2 regions of the Plantibacter sp. Leaf314 genome follow, and region 2 is predicted to be linked to the other one. Evidence: predicted binding sites of a transcription regulator. Region 2 holds the regulator's gene; the other holds the start of a gene.

Region 1 (3,405 bases), 650 kb from region 2:
GGAGAGCAGACGGGGGACCTCGGTCGCGTACGCCTTGTTGTCGGAGTCACCCGAGTCGCCGAGCGTCAGGTCGATCTTGATGCCCAGGTTGGCGTCGTTGACCTCCTTGACCGCGAGACCGACACCGGCTTCCTCGGGCGGGCCGAGGAACGCCAGGTTGCCCGTCTGGGGCAACGCGGTGCCGAGCTTCAGGGTGAGGTCGCCAGCAGGCTTGCTGCTGCCGCTGCCACTGTCGTCACTGCCACCTGAGGCGCATCCGCTCAGGACCAGCGCGCTGGCTCCGATCAGTGCGATGCCACCGAGAACGATGGCACGAGGGCGGGAGCGAGCGGCCGTGGCCTTCGAAAAGACGCTCATGGTACTCCTTGCTTGTCAGAAGAGTGGCAGCTCCAGGGGCTGCCGTTGTGTCAAGTTATCCGCTGAGAGTGCGCTGGACAATGTCGTTGACGTTACAAGCGTGTAACACGACCAAATCGTTACCTCAGAGGTACCGGTTTCGCGTCTTTCCTGCAGTGGTCGCGCGATCAGCGCCGGAATCCGCTGTTCAGACCCTCGCGGCGCGGCGTCGATCGGCGGCCGCGGACCGTCGGCTGCGCGCGGACGCCACGAGCATGTCGACCGTGAGGATGGCGAGTGCCAACCAGACGAGTCCGAAGCCCAGCCACCGCTCCGGCGGCATCGCCTCGTGGAGGACCGCCACGCCGACGACGAACTGGATGATCGGCGCGAAGTACTGGATGAACCCCATCCAGGTGAGCGGCAACCGCCGAGCCGCCGCGGCGAACAGCAGGAGCGGGACGGCGGTGATGACACCGGCACCGACCAGCAGGAGCGTGTGCCCCACTCCGGCGGTGCCGATCGTGAGCCCGCCGGAGACACCGACGGCGATGAGCTGCGCGATCGCGACAGGCGTCAGCCAAGCCGTCTCGAGCGTCAGACCCGACACCGCGTCGACCACACCACCGACCTGCTTCTTGATGTAGCCGTACAGGCCGAAGGAGAAGGCGAGGATGAGGGCGATCCACGGGACGCTGCCGTGCCCGATCGCGAGGACGAGCACCGCGATCACGCTGACGACCACTGCGGCCCACTGCGCGGGACGAAGCCGCTCGCGGAGGAAGAAGACGCCGAGGAAGACGGTGACGATCGGGTTGATGAAGTACCCGAGCGAGGCCTCGACCACCTGCCCGTTGAGGGCTCCGTAGACGTAGGTCTGCCAGTTGACGTAGATGAGCGCGCCGGCCAACCCCATCGTGAGCACGATGCGCCGCTGCCGCAGGATCCCGAGCAGGCGACGCCAGGAGCGCGTCACGAGGATGAGCACGGCGCAGAACACGAGGGAGAACACGATCCGCCAGGCGACCACCTCGAAGGCTCCGGCCGGCGCGAGCGCGATGAAGTAGAGCGGCAGTGCTCCCCAGAGGCAGTACGCGGCGACGGCCGAGATCAGGCCCGACCGGCTCCCCTGCTGTGGGACCTCGACCCCTGAACGCCCGCGCGCCGCTCCGGCGGCGAGCTCGACATCGACTTCGACTTCCGCTGGATCGCTCGGGTTCTGCACTGGTCCAGGCTAGACCCGCGGCGGGCTGGCCGACCTCGTGAAACGGACACAGCCCGAACGGCTGATGCCATTCGGGCTGTGGAGCGGCCTGAGCCGCTCGGTTCGTTCGTCGGTGTCTAGCGGACGACGACGGCGAGGACGTCGCGCGCGGACAGGACCAGGTAGTCCTCACCGGCGTACTTGACCTCGGTGCCGCCGTACTTGGAGTAGATCACCTTGTCGCCGACGGCGACGTCGAGGGGGACGCGGTTGCCGTTGTCGTCGATGCGACCGGGTCCGACCGCCACGACCTCGCCCTCCTGGGGCTTCTCCTTGGCGGTGTCGGGGATGACCAGACCGGAAGCGGTGGTCTGCTCTGCCTCGACCTGCTTGATGACGATGCGATCCTCGAGCGGCTTGATGGAGACCGACACGGTTGACCTCTTTCTTGAAACGAAGACGTTGTTAGCACTCACACTGCGAGAGTGCTGATTCCAGTCTAGGCATCTTCTGGCACTCACGCAATGCGAGTGCCAATCACCGGCTGCTAGCGTTGCCGGATGCACCCAGCTCCGCGAGAAGTCCGCTGACCATGGAACGATCGGAACTCGTGGAGCTCCTGACGGCCGAGGGGCTCAGACTCCTCGACTCGCTCCCGCCCTACCCGTCCAAGGACGAGGCCGTCCGACTCGTCGGTCGGCTCCGGAACGAGGGGCACTCCCCCGCACTCGTCGCGGCCGTGCTCACGCAGTCGCGCCTCCGGCAGAAGGCGGTCGGCAAGTTCGGCCCCTTCGCCGACCGCATGCTGTTCACGGAGGCAGGCCTCGAACAGGCCACCCGCCTGCCCGTCGCCGCTCTGCACGCCGGGCGCTTCGCCCGGGCCGGCCTGACGCGCATCGCCGATCTCGGGAGCGGCATCGGCGCCGATTCGATGGCGATGGCCTCCCTCGACCTGGAGGTGACGGCGGTCGACATCGACGAGGTCACCGCCGCCATCGCGAGCTACAACCTGGCACCGTTCCCCTCGGCGACCGTCCGGAACGAAGCGGCCGAGGACGTCGCCCTCGAGGGGTTCGACGCCGTCTGGTTCGACCCGGCCCGACGGACGGCAGGACACGCCGACACGGCGCGGCTCGCCAGCGCCGCCGACTACACCCCCTCCCTCGACACCGTCTTCGCCACGGCGGGCAGCCTCCCGGTCGGCGTCAAACTCGGGCCCGGCTTCGACCGCTCCCTCATCCCGGACGAAGCCGAGGCGCAGTGGGTATCGGTCGACGGCCAACTCGTCGAGATGACCCTCTGGTTCGGCCCGCTCGCCCGACCGGGTGTCCGGCGTGCCGCGCTCCTGCTCGCTGACGGCGTCCACCACGAGCTCACGGCGGACGGCGACGCGGACGACGCCCCGGTCCGCGACCTCGGTGAGTACGTGCACGAACCCGACGGCTCCGTCATCCGCGCCCGTCTCATCGGCGACCTCGCCGTCCGCTTGGAGGCGGGCATGCTCGGTCAGGGCATCGCGTACCTCACCTCCGACAGCGCGACGACCTCGCCGTTCGCGTCGACGTTCCGTGTGCTCGAACGGCTCCCCATGGATGAGAAGACCCTCAAGCGGACGATGCGCGAGCGCGGGATCGGCGTCCTCGAGATCAAGAAGCGCGGCGTGGACATCGACCCGGCGACGTTCCGCAAACGGCTCGCGTTGCGCGGCGACCACTCGGCCACGATCATCCTCACGAGGATCGCGGGGAAGCACAGCGCCCTGCTGGTGGAGCGCGTCGCTCACTGACGTGCCGCCCCGTGCCTCGTGGGAGCGCTCGGTCACCGAGGCGACGCGCGTCCGCCGCGCCGACTAGGTCGAGACGTAT
Region 2 (3,405 bases):
AGCATCGTCAACTGGAAGTTGAGCGCGGTGAGCGTGTGGGCCTTGATGAACGGCCCGCGGTCCTTGAGCGCCAGGTAGCCGATCAGCGGCGGGATGAACCCGAAGAAGATCCCACCGATGTGGATGAGGGTCGACCAGAGCTTCTCGTCGGACGGGCTCATGGGCTGCGCGACGGGGTAGGGCTGCTGGTACTGCGGAGCGCCGGCGGGCGGCGGCGGGTAGGAACCGGCACCGGGCGGCGGCGGCGCGTAGCCACCGGCGGGCGGCGGCGGGTAGGAGCCTGCCGGCGGCTGGTGAGGAGCTGCGGGCGGGGGCGTCGCGCCGTCTCCTGCAGGCGGAACCGACCCGCCCTTGGCAGGGTCGACGGGCGGTTGAGCGTTCGGATCGGACATCTTCGCACCTTTCACGGAGAGTGATATTCAATTGGTCCAGCAGAGCGTATCGCACCAGGTGTCGCGGAAACGGGACCCACGCCTGTCGCCAACGGTATTCCTGGGCCGCCACGGCGCGCAAGGGATGCCTTCCGGTGGGCCGCGATATGATTGGCAGTCAGGGTGTTCGAGTGCTGACGGTCGGTGTTCGGCGGAGACGAGGAGAGGGGTTCGCCATGGTGTCGGATCGCGGTCTCGAGGTCCTCCGGGTCATCGTCCAGGACTACGTCGCGTCGCGTGAGCCGGTCGGGTCGAAGACGATCGTCGATCGTCACTCCTTCGGCGTCTCGGCGGCCACCATCCGCAACGACATGGCCCAGCTCGAGGACGAGGAGCTCATCGCCGCGCCCCACACCTCCTCGGGGCGCGTCCCGACGGACAAGGGCTACCGCATGTTCGTCGACCACCTCGCCGACCGGCGTCCCCTGAACAACGCACAACGGACGGCGATCGAGACGTTCCTCGGCGCATCCGGCGACCTCGACGAGGTGCTCCACCGCACGGTGAGGCTCCTGTCGCAACTCACGAACCAGGTCGCGCTCGTCCAGTACCCCATGTTCTCCCGTGCCCGCGTCCGGCACCTCGAGCTCGTGAGCGTCACGCCGAACCGGGTGCTCGCCGTCATCATCCTCGACAACGGCCGGGTGGAGCAGCGTCTCATCGAGACGGAGCGGCCGGTCGACGACGACCTCATCGCGCGCCTCCGCGGTGCGTGCAACGAGGCGGTCGCCGGACGCCCCCTCCTCGACGCCCACGACGCCCTCGGCGACGTCCCCGACACGATCGCCGAACTCGACCGGTCCTCGGCGGTCCGCATCGTCGACGCGGTGCGCGAGCAGCTCTCGGCCCAGCGCCAGGACCGCCTCGTGATGGCGGGCGCTGCGAACCTCGCTCGCACGGAGGACGACTTCCCGGGCAGCATCTACCCGGTGCTCGACGCGATCGAGCAGCAGGTGGTCCTCCTCAGGCTCTTCGGCGAGATGGAGTCGGAGCGGGACGGGGTCGTCGCCAGCATCGGGCGGGAGAACGCGTCGTTCGGCCTCGAGACGACGAGTGTCGTCGCGGGGAACTACCGTTCCTCTGGTGGCGAAATCGCCCGCCTCGGCGTGCTCGGCCCCACGAGAATGGACTACGCGAGCAACATGGCGGCGGTCCGAGCCGTCGCCAGATACCTCTCGCGCATCCTCGACGCCGAGTGACGCCTCCTCGTCGCGTCCACCAACACCTTCCGCACCTCGAACGAAAGGCCCTCAGTGGCTGACTACCCCGACCACTACGCAGCCCTCGGCGTCGCCAAGGAGGCGACGCCCGAAGAGATCAAGAAGGCCTACCGCCGCCTCGCGCGCGAGCTGCACCCCGACGTCAACCCGGGATCCGACGCCTCGGAGCGGTTCAAGGAGGTCACGCACGCCTACGACGTGCTCAGTGACCCCAAGCAGCGCCAGCAGTACGACCTGGGTCCGCAGGCGGGTGGGTTCGGTGGAGGCGACGCCGGCTTCAGTGGGTTCGGTGACATCTTCGACACCTTCTTCGGCGGTGGCGGACAGCAGCGTGGACCGAAGTCGCGTCGCTCGCGCGGCGAGGACGCCCTCCTCCGTGTCGAGCTCGACCTCGACGAGGTCATCTTCGGCACCCACCGCGACCTCGAGGTCGACACCGCGGTGCTCTGCGGCACCTGCAACGGCTCGTGCTGCCAGCCGGGCACCTCGCCGGTCACCTGCGACATCTGCCACGGTACCGGTTCCATCCAGCGCGCCGTCCGCTCGCTGCTCGGGAACGTCATGACCTCGGCACCCTGCGGCACCTGCCGTGGCTACGGGACGATCATCGCGACCCCGTGTGTCACCTGCCAGGGGCAGGGACGCCTTCGCGCCCGTCGCACCGTGTCGGTCGACATCCCGGCCGGTGTCGACACCGGTCTGCGGCTGCAGATGCCCGGGAGCGGCGAGGTCGGTCCGGCCGGAGGCCCCAACGGCGACCTCTACCTCGAGATGAAGGTCAAGCACCACGACGTCTTCAGCCGCGACGGCGACGACCTGCTGTGCACGCTGGAGGTCCCGATGACGGACGCCATCTTCGGGCGCCACGTCACGGTCCACGCACTCGACGGAGACGTCGAGGTGGAACTGCGTCCGGGCGTCCAGAGTTCCGAGGTCATCACGGTCAAGGACCGAGGCGTGACCCGGCTCCGCGGCAACAGCCGCGGCGATCTCAAGATCGGCGTCCAGGTCGTCACCCCGACCAAGCTCGACCACCGCGAGCGGGAACTCATCAAGAGCTTCGCCTCGGGCAGGCGTCAGGGTCCTCCTGCGCTGGCGCAGTTCCAGCAGGGCCTGTTCGCGAAGATCCGCGACCGTTTCCACGGCGTCGGTTGAGATGAGCTCGCTGTACGTCCGCGAGGACCTCGAATCGACCGGCGTCGGCGACTCGGTCACCCTCCGGGGGCCGGAGGCGAAGCACGCCGTGTCGGTCAGCCGATTGCGGGTGGGGGAGACCACGTCGATCGGCAACGGTCGCGGACTGATCGCCACGGGAACCGTCGTCCGGAGCGAACCGGGCGAGCTCGAGATGCGCGTCGAGTCGGTGGTCGTGCATCCGGAGAACCGTCCGGCACTCGTGCTCGTGCAGGCGCTGGCCAAGGGCGATCGCGACGAACTCGCCATCCAGGCGGCGACCGAGCTCGGGGTCGACCGGATCATCCCTTGGGGTGCTGAGCGCAGCATCTCCCGCTGGCAGGGCGAGAAGGCGAGCAAGGGCCGAGCCCGCTGGCAGCTGATCGTGCGCGAGGCGGCCAAGCAGTCGATCCGCGCCCGGGTGCCCGAGGTGTCCGAGGTCGTCGACGCGCGTGGCCTCGCCGCCCATGCCGACGGACGGACCGTACTCGTCCTGGAGCCCACGGCCGCGCTCAGCCTGACGGACCTCGACCCGTCGACCTTCGACACCGACGAGGTGGTGCTCGTCGTCGGCCCCGAGG

The links. The regulator HrcA, encoded in region 2, represses chaperone genes, less so after heat shock. The targets are predictions, from matches to a motif close to TTNGCACTCGNNNNNNNCGAGTGCNAA.
Region 1: the regulator HrcA is predicted to act here: its motif matches at 2,051-2,077, upstream of groES (co-chaperone GroES).

Annotation. Positions count from the first base shown of each region.
Region 1 covers NZ_LMOB01000001.1:1,254,957-1,258,361, forward strand. Annotated here, with positions in the region: gene ASF68_RS05865 (ABC transporter substrate-binding protein) at 1-357, opposite strand, end outside; gene rarD (EamA family transporter RarD) at 545-1,450, opposite strand; gene groES (co-chaperone GroES) at 1,678-1,974, opposite strand; gene ASF68_RS05880 (class I SAM-dependent methyltransferase) at 2,133-3,326, shown strand; gene ASF68_RS05885 (DUF4190 domain-containing protein) at 3,390-3,405, opposite strand, start outside.
Region 2 covers NZ_LMOB01000001.1:605,093-608,497, reverse strand. Annotated here, with positions in the region: gene ASF68_RS19150 (DUF4870 domain-containing protein) at 1-392, opposite strand, end outside; gene hrcA (heat-inducible transcriptional repressor HrcA) at 608-1,630, shown strand; gene dnaJ (molecular chaperone DnaJ) at 1,685-2,806, shown strand; gene ASF68_RS02825 (16S rRNA (uracil(1498)-N(3))-methyltransferase) at 2,808-3,405, shown strand, end outside.